DNA from 3 places in the Paucilactobacillus nenjiangensis genome. Region 2 is predicted to be linked to each of the others. Evidence: predicted binding sites of a transcription regulator. Region 2 holds the regulator's gene; each other region holds the start of a gene.
What was found. Region 2 encodes HrcA, which represses chaperone genes, less so after heat shock. Its sites were predicted from a motif close to TTAGCACTCNNNNNNNNNGAGTGCTAA; they were not measured.
Positions count from the first base shown of each region.

Region 1: the regulator HrcA is predicted to act here: its motif matches at 2,499-2,525, upstream of groES (co-chaperone GroES).
Region 3: the regulator HrcA is predicted to act here: its motif matches at 2,402-2,428, upstream of F0161_RS04240 (ATP-dependent Clp protease ATP-binding subunit).

Region 1 covers NZ_CP043939.1:1,776,424-1,780,719, forward strand. Annotated here, with positions in the region: gene F0161_RS09125 (APC family permease) at 1-235, opposite strand, end outside; gene groL (chaperonin GroEL) at 502-2,124, opposite strand; gene groES (co-chaperone GroES) at 2,190-2,474, opposite strand; gene F0161_RS09140 (redox-sensing transcriptional repressor Rex) at 2,616-3,263, opposite strand; gene F0161_RS09145 (ABC-F family ATP-binding cassette domain-containing protein) at 3,425-4,296, shown strand, end outside.
Region 2 covers NZ_CP043939.1:1,356,970-1,361,265, forward strand. Annotated here, with positions in the region: gene dnaK (molecular chaperone DnaK) at 1-1,433, opposite strand, end outside; gene grpE (nucleotide exchange factor GrpE) at 1,474-2,043, opposite strand; gene hrcA (heat-inducible transcriptional repressor HrcA) at 2,058-3,098, opposite strand; gene F0161_RS06970 (hypothetical protein) at 3,326-3,703, shown strand; gene F0161_RS06975 (hypothetical protein) at 3,744-4,296, opposite strand, start outside.
Region 3 covers NZ_CP043939.1:842,671-846,966, reverse strand. Annotated here, with positions in the region: gene ptsP (phosphoenolpyruvate--protein phosphotransferase) at 68-1,786, opposite strand; gene F0161_RS04250 (phosphocarrier protein HPr) at 1,786-2,052, opposite strand; gene F0161_RS04245 (hypothetical protein) at 2,183-2,365, opposite strand; gene F0161_RS04240 (ATP-dependent Clp protease ATP-binding subunit) at 2,604-4,296, shown strand, end outside.

The sequences.
Region 1 (4,296 bases), 420 kb from region 2:
ACGTAATCGCCAATAACAGAATTAAGACCACGCCGGCAATTGGAATAGAATACCACAGAGCGGCCGCAGATAAGCCAACTAAAACAGTTGTAATAGTTTCAGGTCCGTATGCCACTGATGAAAGTGCATCTGAAGACAACAAAGCTAAAGCTTTGAACTTAGTAAGATGCATCCCGCCTTCATCAAGTGTTTTCAACGGTTTACCAATTATCATGCGCTTTAAATAACGCCACATATTAAATATCTCCTTGAATTAAAAAATCGAACAATCGCTATTGTACTACTTTCAAAATTCAACTACTAGTACATTTCATTATTAAATCCAAGTATACCCTAAATTGTTGAAAAAACCGAGTAATGCTATAAAAGCAATACTCGGTTTTTTAGTAATCTTATTGGGATTAATAGAGTCAATATATTTACGATTTTAAATACTACTATTTTGGCCTAAACAAAATGCATTTTCAATCGTGCCCACTTATTATTAACTAATTAATCAAACTACATCATTCCGCCCATTCCTGGTGCTGCGGGAGCTGCAGGAGCTGGATTATCTTCAGGCTTGTCGGCAACAACAGCTTCGGTTGTTAATAACAAGGCTGAAACTGAAGCAGCATTTTGCAAGGCTGAACGAGTAACTTTGGTTGGGTCAACGATTCCGGCTGCAACCATATCTTCAAACTTGTCATCAGCAGCATTGTAACCAATTCCGCTTGCTTCACCCTTCAAACGTTCAACAATAACTGAACCTTCTAAGCCAGCGTTTTCAGCGATTTGACGAACTGGTTCTTCAAGTGCACGTTTAACAATCTTGATTCCTGTAGCAGCATCGCCTTCAGCTTCAAGAGCATCAACGGCATCAATTGCGTTAACTAATGCAGTACCACCACCAGCAACGAAGCCTTCTTCAACGGCTGCACGAGTTGCATTAAGAGCATCTTCAATCCGATACTTCTTTTCTTTTAACTCAGTTTCAGTTGCGGCACCAACTTTGATGACGGCAACTCCACCAGCTAATTTAGCAAGACGTTCTTGTAATTTTTCACGATCAAATTGTGAAGTTGTTTCGGCGATTTGGCCCTTGAGCAATTCAACACGTTCTTGAATTTGTTCTTTAGCGCCAGCACCTTCAACAATAGTTGTGTTTTCTTTAGTAACTGTAACTTTGTTTGCTTGTCCTAGTTGAGCAAGTGTCGTGTCTTTCAAGTTCAAGCCAAGATCATCAGTGATAACAGTTCCGCCAGTCAAAATAGCGATATCTTCAAGTTGTGCTTTACGACGATCGCCAAAGCCAGGAGCCTTAACAGCCACAACATTGAAAGTTCCACGCATCTTGTTCAAAACAAGTGTTGGTAAAGCTTCACCCGTAATATCGTCAGCGATGATTAATAATGAGCGGCTTTGTTCAACAACCCCTTGCAATAAAGGCAAGATATCTTGAATGTTACCAATTTTCTTATCAGTAATTAAGATATATGGATTGTCTAAGTCTGCTTCCATCTTATCGTTGTCAGTAACCATGTATTGTGACATGTAACCACGATCAAATTGCATTCCTTCAACAACATCCAAAGTTGTGTCAACACCACGAGATTCTTCAATCGTGATGACACCATCGTTACCAACTTTATCCATTGCGTCGGCAATCAAAGCACCAACTTCTTCGTTAGCGGCTGAGATTGAAGCGATTTGAGCAATATCATCCTTTGTCTTAACATCGTGTGACATTGAGTGTAGTGATTCAACAGCTGCCTTAGTGGCTAATTCAATCCCACGACGGATACCAACAGGGTTGGCACCGGCAGTCACGTTCTTCATACCTTCAGTAACGATTGCTTGTGTTAAGACGGTAGCAGTAGTAGTACCATCACCAGCAATATCATTCGTTTTTGAAGCAACTTCAGCAACTAACTTGGCACCCATATTTTCAAAATGGTCTTCCAAATCAATGGCCTTAGCGATTGTTACACCATCATTGGTAATTGTTGGTGAACCGTAAGTTTGTTCCAAAACAACGTTACGTCCCTTTGGTCCAATTGTAGTTTTAACTGTGTCAGCTAATTTGTCGACACCTTTGAGCATTTTTGCACGTGCATCTTCAGAAAATTCAATTTCCTTTGCCATGATAATTTTTCACCTCATAAAAATTTTTGAATATATTAGTTTAAATTTTATTGGTCATTTGCAGCTTAATCAATCACTGCAACGATATCTTTTTCATGTACGACTAAATATTTTTGGCCTTCATACTCAACTTCATTACCTGCATATTTGTCGAACAATACGCGATCATTTTCCTTAACTGAAGGAGCAAGTTTCTCACCGTTTTCAAGAACTCGGCCTTCACCGACGGCAATTACCTTACCAACAGTTGGCTTTTCTTGGGCATTAGATGCCAAGACAATCCCACCAATGGTTTTTTCTTCTTCTTGTTCAGCTTGTAAAACAACGCGATCTCCTAATGGTTTTAACACGTCTATCCCTCCATCATTTTATTTTTAGCACTCAAAACCTTCGAGTGCTAATCACAAAATCTACTATATCATTTTCAGATTAAATTGCAAGAATTAACCACATTTATCAAAAAAAGCCAACCCACGATTGGGCTGACTTAATTATGCTTGTTCGTCATTAGCATTGTAATGATCAATAAAATAAATTAATGTTTGCAATTCATTGGTCAAATCAACGTTTTGTACTCTGACATCTTTTGGCACTCCTAATCTGAGCGGTGTAAAGTTCAAGATACCACGTACGCCAACTTTAACAATTTGATCTGTCACTGCTTGGGCAGTTTCAGATGGCACTGATAAGATAACGACGTCAATTTGTTGGTCCCGTAATTGTTGATCCAGGTCATCAACAGAGTAGATTGGTACCCCGCTTTGAACCGTGTTAATGATTGAATCGTTCACGTCAAAGGCTGCACTAATCCGAACATTACTGTTCTTGTGAAAATTGAAATTCAAAAGTGCGTGTCCTAAATTACCTACACCAATTAAAGCTGCGTTCGTTAACTTGTCTTGATTTAGAATTTCTTTAAAGAAATTCAATAAATCCTCAACGTCATATCCGTATCCACGCTTCCCCAACTCACCAAAATAGGAAAAATCTCTCCTAATAGTTGCAGAATCAACTTGAACCGCTTGTGATAATTCTGTCGATGATACACGATGTTTATTAGCATCTAATAATATATTTAAATAGCGATAATAAATGGGTAATCGTTTGGCTGTGGCGCGAGGAATCTTCTTACTTGTCATAACTCATCCTCCTGCTTGTGAAATTTACTTCACCGTCAATTGTAGCATATGTAACTAGATTGTGAAACTTCTTTCAAATAAAACGCTATCATTTTTTTGTTTTGATACGGTTTACTGCTTAATTATGCTACAATTTTAGTATTATATTTCGAGGTAAACACATGATAATTTTACAAACACAAAACGTTGCTCGCAGATTTGGCAGCGAATATCTTTTTAAAAATGTTAATTTGCAAGTTCAGGATCGTTCACGAGTGGCATTAGTCGGTCGCAATGGTGCTGGTAAAACCACACTCTTAAAAATGCTTGCACAAATCACTCAACCTGACGAAGGCGAAATTAGTACCAAAAAAGATACCACCATCGGCTATCTAGCTCAAGATCAAGGCTTGGACAGTAGTTTAACCATCTGGAATGAATTAGACACCGTTTACGCAGATTTGCATGAACAGGAAAATAAAATCCATGTCCTAGAAAATAAAATTGCCACTCTTGATTCATCAACAGACGAATATGCTGACGTCTTACGTCAATATGATTTATTACAGTCCAATTATGCCAGTAACGGCGGTTTTGAAATTGAAAGCCAAATGCGCGGTGTGTTAAACGGATTTGGCTTTGCAGACGAATATCAAACTGTTGTCAGCAGTCTTTCCGGTGGACAAAAGACAAAATTGGCACTAGCTAAGTTACTTTTGCAAAAGCCCGATTTACTCATTTTAGATGAACCAACTAACCATTTAGATATGACCATTTTGGGTTGGTTAGAAGACTTTTTGAAAAATTACAGCGGTGCCCTATTAATCGTGTCTCATGACCGATACTTTTTGGATCGGGTCGTAAATGAAGTTTATGATATGAGCCAAGGAACATTGAAACACTATACCGGGAACTATTCACAATTTATGGACCTAAAGGCCGAAGATTTAAAGACTGAGATGAAACATTACGAACATCAGCAAGCTGAAATCAATAAGCTTGAAGACTTCGTTAATCGAAATATCGTTCGTGCTTCAACGACTAAACGGGCCCA
Region 2 (4,296 bases):
GAATTACTCTTGATGGTAATCTTTTGTTCCTTGTTAGTACCCAAATCTTTAGCTGATACATTTACAATACCGTTCTTATCGATATCAAATGTAACTTGAATTTGTGGAACACCACGAGGAGCAGCAGGAATATCACTTAATTGGAAGTTACCTAGTGTCTTGTTGTCAGCGGCCATTGGACGTTCACCTTGTAACACATGGATATCAACAGCTGGTTGGTTATCAGCGGCAGTTGAGAATGTTTGGCTCTTTGAAGTAGGAATAGTAGTATTCCGTTCAATCAATTGAGTCATCACACCACCCATAGTTTCGATACCAAGTGAAAGTGGCGTAACATCAAGTAAAACAACATCCTTAACATCACCAGTTAAGACACCACCTTGAACCGCAGCACCAATTGCAACGGCTTCATCAGGGTTGATTGAGTGGTTAGGTTCTTTACCAGTTAATTCTTTAACAGCTTCTTGAACGGCTGGAATACGAGTTGAACCACCATTTAAGATCACTTCGTCAAGGTCGCCAAATGATAAATCGGCATCCTTCAAAGCGTTCAATACTGGTTGTTTTGTGCGTTCTACAAGATCAACAGTTAATTGGTTGAACTTAGCACGACTCATAGTTTTTTCCATGTGAAGTGGTCCAGCAGCACCGGCCGAGATAAATGGAAGACTGATCGTAGCTTCGTTAGCGCTAGAAACGTCCTTCTTAGCCTTTTCAGCAGCATCCTTCAAACGTTGTAAGGCCATCTTGTCTTGAGCTAAATCAACGCCATTTTCGGCCTTGAATTCTTCAACAAGCCAGTCGATAATCTTTTGGTCAAAGTCATCCCCACCTAAATGAGTATCACCATTAGTTGAAAGTACTTGGAACACGCCATCGCCTAATTCAAGGATGGAAACATCAAAAGTACCACCACCAAGGTCATATACAAGCACTTTTTCATCTTTATCTTGCTTGTCGAGACCATATGCCAATGAAGATGCAGTTGGTTCGTTGATAATCCGCTTAACATCTAAGCCGGCAATTTTACCAGCATCTTTAGTAGCTTGACGTTGGGCATCGTTGAAGTATGCAGGTACCGTAACAACGGCTTGTGTCACTTCATCACCAAGATAATCTTCAGCATATTTCTTCAAATATTGAAGAATCATTGCTGAAATTTCTTGTGGAGTATACTTCTTACCTTCTACTTCAACCGTATAACCAGCTTCACCCATGTGACTCTTGATTGATACGATTGTGTTAGGATTTGTGATTGCTTGACGTTTAGCAACTTCACCAACTTGAGTTTCGCCATCTTTAAATGAAACAACAGATGGTGTTGTCCGGCTACCTTCTGGGTTAGTAATGATTTTAGGTTCATTACCTTCCATTACAGCAACAGCTGAGTTTGTAGTTCCTAAATCAATTCCGATAATCTTATTACTTGCCATGTTAAACTTACCTCTTCTTATTTATTTTTATTTATTTTAATTATTGGGAAACAACGACCATTGCTGGACGTAAAACTCGATCTTTTAACTGATAACCAGCCTGTAGTACTTGAACGACTGTATCAGCCTCTTGTCCATCTTCAGCGGGAACTGTTTGCACAGCCTGATGAAGCGTTGGATCAAATTTTTTACCAAGTGATTCAATCTCGGTCACCGAATTGCCGGTTAAAGCTTCATCTAAATGATCATGGACCATTTGAATTCCCTTCTTTAACTGTTGCCCATTTTCGTCACTGACTTCAATTTCAAGAGCTCGTTTCAAATTATCCATGACTGGTAAAATTGCTTTAGCCAATGATTGACCATCATATTTTAACAGATTGGATTGTTCCTTTTTGAAACGATTATTCATATTTTGAATTTCAGCTTGTTCACGGAGCAGTGAATCTTCTGCTGCCGCTAGTTTAGCCTTGAGTTGATCTACTTCAGAAACTTCTTCGGTTTTTACTTCGGGAGCATCTGTGGTTTCATCAACTTCAGGTGTTTCAACTTGTTCTTCTTTGACTTCCTCGACAGCTTCATCGGCTTTCTTGTGTTCGTCTTTAGCCATTAATATGGAACCTCCTATTGATCGTAGTAACGGTGATAATAATCTAGCATTTGCTTAGCTAGTTCTTCGCGAAAAGCACTAACTAATCCAATCGTTCGAGAATATGGCATCCGTGTTGGCCCAAGCACGGCAATGATGCCTTTCCCATATTGATCCACATCATACGTCGCGGTAATTAAACTAAAATCATCTAATAATTTATTAGAAATTTCAGAACCAATCCGCACGTTGATATTATCATCAAGTGGGTCAAGAACGGTTGACAAACTTTCGTTTTGATCTAGCAGTCCATATAGTGCTTGGAGTGAATTGGGATCATGATTGTGTGAAAAACCTAATAGATTCATTTTTCCACCAACGAAAAATTGTTCGCTAGACACATGTGATAAAATGTTATCAAAAATATTAAGCACTCCACTTGGGCTCCGCATGTAGGACTTAATCCGCAATGGAATATCTTGTTGCAATCTCGTCAAAACTTCAGTTAATGGTAACCCTGATAATTGATCATTAATGAGTCGAATCACTGACTCTAACTCATCGGTGTTCATATCTCGGGGAATGGTGAACGTTTGGCTTTCAACATCTCCACTATCAGTAACCAAGATTGCCATGACTTGCTGATTACCTAATGGCACTAAACGAAAACCACTCAAGCGAGCCATTTTTTGTTCTGGCTTTAACGTGAATGTCGTAAATGTTGTTAAGTCGGATAAGATATCAGCCGACCTGGCAACAATTTCATCTATTTTATTAAAATCTTGGCCAAACGAATTCTGAATAATTGCCACATCACTCGCATCGACGGCCTGCTTATCTAGCAAATTATCGACATAATACCGATAACCGACTGTTGAAGGCACCCGACCAGATGACGAATGTTCCTTGGCGATTAATCCCATTTCCTCAAGTGCAGCCATTTCATTACGAATAGTCGCTGAACTGACTTTCTCAGGTAAACTGTCTGCCAATAACTTTGAACCAACCGGTTGCCCTGTGGCGGTGTAATGGCGTACAATTGCTTGCAGGATATCACTTTGACGTTTTGTTAACATAATTATCACTTCCTTTTTAGCACTCGACTCACTCAAGTGCTAAACACAATCTATAATATACCAAGTCCGCAATTTAAAGTCAAGAAAAGTCAACATTTTTTAGCCTATTTTGCAAGCAACTTTCGCTTTAGCTAAGTCGATATCAAAATCTTCCACAAACGACTTAGACTTTGTATGATAAAGTAATTTACCAAAATTTTGAATTAATTTTAATATTAGGAGCTCTCATGTCAGATACAGAAAAAAATCGTTATGTTCAACCAAGCAATGTCAAAGAAGCAATGGAAACCATCCAAGGTTTGTTCAATCAATATCGTAAAGCCGACTTAACGATGGAATTACTCAAGTATCATCAAAACTTAGTCTTACGGCTCCAGTCTGATATTCACGATGAAGCGGTGCGTGAAAATAATCCTTCACAATTAGTCACGCTAGAAAAAATGATTGGAGATATGCAATTTTGGACAAAACAACGGATGAGCGACGAACCATTTGCGTACAAAATGAAAAATTTTAAACTCGTTAATGAAAATAAAACTAAATTTAAACGCCACGTAATTAAAGGTGGTAAAGCTGGCGGTTCACACCGGTCATCACGACACTAAAAAAAGTTACTTTGATAAATTTTCAAAGTAACTTTTTTGATTACCAAATGCGTTTTTTACCATTAAATAGTTGTGGCTTGGCTGGTAATTGACGATACTTCCAAAGTGACCGAATCGAATATGCAATTGACACAATTCCGATTAGGTAAAACCATGGATTCGCCGCCATCGAGAAGTAATGACTGCTCAATGCCCACATATTCATTAGAATAAAGCTATTCAAGGTGCCAATAAAGATGACAATCGCCAATCTCATTGATCCACCCGTTTGTGTTTTTCGTTGTTCCCAGTAGAGTCCAGGAAAAATGGCCATAATGACATTAGTAAAGATGAACCATTTGAACATGTATGGATCGTGCATAAAGGCCCGGAACAAGTTAACAATCGCAATCATCATAATGATTTGGACGACAACTTTCCAAAAGGCCTGTCCCACTGTCACTTGACCATTCGGATATAAGTGGCCCCATATCTCGTTTCTTTCAACTGTGATTGCTTTATATAAATTGAAAATTTCAAACAGATTCCAAACCATTAGTGCGCCTGAAGCTGACCAGAAGAACCAAAAATTATTATTTGCCAATGCCGCGAGG
Region 3 (4,296 bases), 510 kb from region 2:
CAAGGCAAAACAAAAAAGGATTTCAATGAAAGTCACCTTTCATCAAAATCCAAATTATTAATCATATTTACTTACATGAATCTTCGACTAACTTTTGAACTTCTTCATTTGTTTCAAGTTCAAGAGCTTTGTCAGCTAAGGTTTTAACATCAGCAGTATTCAAGCGTTTCATTAATGAACGCGTTTGAAGCATTGATGTCGCACTCATTGAAAATTCATCAAGACCTAGTCCCATTAAGATTGGAACGGCGATTTGATCGCCAGCCATTTCACCACACATACCAGCCCATTTACCTTCAGCATGAGCAGTGTCAATCACCTGCTTGATCAAGCGAAGCAATGATGGATTGTATGGTTGATAGAGGTAAGAAACATGTTCGTTTCCACGGTCGGCCGCAAAAGTATATTGAATCAAGTCGTTAGTTCCAATACTGAAGAAATCAGCATATTTGGCTAACTTATCGGCGATAATAACTGCAGCAGGAATTTCCATCATCATTCCGACTTCGATATTATCAGCAACTGGTTGTCCAGCATCAATCATCTTTTGGCGTTCTTCATCATAAATAGCACGAGCTTGTTTGAACTCGTTAACCGTGGCAATCATAGGGAACATAATGGCAATTTTACCGTAATTAGATGCACGCAAGAGCGCACGCAACTGAGTCCGGAAAATGTCTTGTTGAGACAAACTAATTCGAATAGCCCGGTAACCCAAGAAGGGGTTCATTTCTTCTGGCAATGGTAAGTATGGTAAATGCTTATCGCCACCAATATCCATGGTCCGAACAACAACTTGTTTGCCGTTCATCCCCTCAGCTACTTTTTTATAAGCTTCAAATTGTTCGTCTTCAGTTGGCAATTCTGATGAATTCATATATAAGAATTCAGAACGGAATAAACCAATTGCTTCCCCACCATTGTCCAGAACTCCATCTAAATCATCAGGAGTCCCAACATTAGCAGCGATGTCAAAATGTTTGCCATCAGCACTAACAGTTTTGGCATCTTTTAAAGATTTCCATTCAGCTTGTTCAGCCGCAAACTTGGCTGCTTCAGCTTCATATTGTTTAATCTCATCATCTGAAGGATCAATAATGATTTCTCCGGTATTACCATCAACAATAATGGTATCACCGTCTTTAATTGAAGTTGTCGCATCCCCGGTTCCAACAATGGCTGGAATTTCAAGGGTTCGAGACATGATAGCTGAATGTGAAGTCCGACCACCAATATCAGTGATAAATGCTTTCACAAATTGACGGTCTAATTGAGCCGTATCGCTAGGTGTCAAATCGTGTGAAACTACGATTGAAGTGGAATCGATTAATGAAGGGCTTGGAAGGATTACTCCTAATAAGTGACTCGTGACCCGTTTAGTGACGTCACGAATATCACCCGCACGTTCTTGCATATAAGGGTTATCGGTCATTGCCTCAAACATCCCAATATACATATCAGTGACGGTTTTGACTGCGGACTCAGCATTAACTTTATCGTCATTGATTTTAGTTTCAATGGCGCCAATTAGTTCAGGATCAGTCAAAATCGTAATATGTGCTTCGAAAACTGCTGCTTCTTCTTCACCTAGTGATTTAACTGCGTGTTCCTTGATAATCTCGAGTTCTTTTTTTGATTCACTAAATGAATCGTGAAGTCTTTCGACTTCACGTTTTGTATCCGTAATAGTTTCTTCATTAAAAGACAGGTCGGGATCTACTAACATGTAAGCCTTCGCAATTGCGATACCATTACTGGCGGCAATTCCACTGAGTCGGTTTGACATTAGTCAGACAGTCCTTCCTTTTTCATAGTTTCAGCAATAGCTGCAATTGCGTCTTTTTCATCAGCACCTTCAGCTGAAATTGTGACTGCTGCACCTTGGCCTACACCAAGTGACATAACACCCATGATTGACTTAAGATTGACACCCTTACCATCATATTGAAGAGTAATGTCTGAGCTAAATTTTGATGCAGTTTGCACCAAAATAGTTGCTGGACGTGCGTGAATTCCTGTTTCTGCTGTTACGTTAAAATCTTGTTTTTCCATGATATCAATCTCCTTCAAGAGTATAAATTAATGAGAACTCCAATTTTATGGACAATCCGTTCTCGTTTGTTAATATTTTAGCAATTGTAAGCGTTAAATTCAAGTTAAATAATGTAAACGGTTTATTTAGCTATTCGGCAACCATCCGATAGATAATCTGTCCGCCCCGCATCGCCTGCCCTTTTATTCTTTTTCGGTACTCGTAAGCGTGGAAGATTGCTTGGAATTCCACAAACTCACTGGCTTCAATCGGTAACTCTGTAATTACGCCGGTTCGAAGCTGTTCTAATAACTGAAAATAATCTTTATCCATAACCGACCTCCTAGCGTCTATTATACCAGAGATTAATTAGCACTCGACGAGTTAGTTTGCTAAATTTTCTACAACAATATTTTTACGGAGCCTTCTTAATCCCTTATGTACCAACGGTTACGGAGTTAATACAAATGACTTGCATTTAAAATAAATGCATGTATAATATAGTCAATGGTCAAAGAAGGTCAATGTTTTTTTGACCAAACACTGCTACTATTAAAAGGAGGTTCACTTCATGTTGTGTCAAAATTGTCAACAGAATCCCGCCACCATTCACCTACAAGTTTCATTGAATGGTCAACGGACACAAGTTGACCTCTGTCAAAACTGCTATCAGCAATTAAAACAAACACAAAACTTCTTAAATGGAGGTAACGGAATGGCAAATAACAATAATAACAACAATAACGGTCAATTCGGGTTTGGTAGTTTAGATGAAATGCTTCGCGCAATTCAACAACAAAACCAAGCTCAATTTTCGCAAGCGCAACAAAATCAACAACAACAAGCTCAACGTGGTCGCGGTGGTAATAATAACGGCGGCGATAGTTTACTCGCTCAATTTGGTCTCAACTTAACTGAACAAGCTAAGCAAGGCAAAATTGATCCCGTGATTGGACGGGACAATGAAATCAACCGTGTGATTGAAATCTTGAATCGTCGGACGAAGAATAACCCCGTTTTGATTGGTGAAGCCGGAGTTGGTAAAACTTCCGTGGTTGAAGGTTTAGCACTAGCAATTGTTGCCGGTCAAGTCCCTGCTAAATTATCCCATAAACAAGTTATTCGTTTAGACGTCGTGTCATTGGTCCAAGGTACTGGTGTCCGTGGTCAATTCGAAGAACGACTCCAAAAATTAATGGATGAAGTTTCCAAGAACGATGATATCATCCTCTTTATTGATGAAATCCATGAAATTATGGGTGCTGGGAATGCTGAAGGTGGTATGGATGCAGGTAACGTCTTAAAACCTGCCCTCGCTCGTGGTGAATTCCAACTAGTCGGTGCGACGACTTTAAATGAATATCGTAAGATTGAAAAAGATGCCGCTTTAGCGCGTCGGTTCCAACCAGTTCAAGTTGATGAACCATCTGTAGAAGAAACTTTACAAATTCTACGTGGAATTCAATCACGTTACCAAGATTATCATAACGTTAAATATACTGACGCAGCCATTGATGCAGCTGTTAAGTTATCTGCGCGCTACATCCAAGATCGCTTCTTACCTGATAAGGCGATTGATTTACTTGATGAAGCTGGTTCCAAAAAGAACTTAACTTTAAAGACCGCTGATCCAGCCACAATTGAAAATGAAATTCACACGGCTGAAGCCCATAAGCAACAAGCTTTGGACAATGAAGATTATGAAAAAGCTGCCTTTTACCGTGATCAAGTCGCGAAACTCGAAAAAGCCAAGAAAGATGCCGAAGAAAATCATTCGGATCAATCCGCAACGGTCACTGAAAAAGACATGCAAACGATTGTCGAAGAAAAGACCAATATTCCAGTTGGCGAATTACAAAAACAAGAACAATCTCAATTGAAAGATTTAGATAAAAACTTGGAAGCTAACGTAATTGGTCAAGATGAAGCTGTTAATAAAGTTACCCGGGCAATTCGTCGGAACCGGATTGGTTTGAATAAATCTGGTCGTCCAATTGGCTCCTTCCTGTTTGTTGGCCCTACCGGAGTTGGTAAAACAGAAACTGCTAAACAACTGGCCAAAGAATTATTCGGTTCAACCGATTCAATGATTCGCTTTGATATGAGTGAGTATATGGAGAAACACAGCACGGCGAAGTTAATCGGTTCGCCTCCTGGGTATGTGGGCTACGAAGAAGCCGGTCAGTTGACTGAGCAAGTTCGGCGCCACCCCTATAGTTTGATTCTCTTGGACGAAGTTGAAAAGGCTCATCCTGATGTAATGC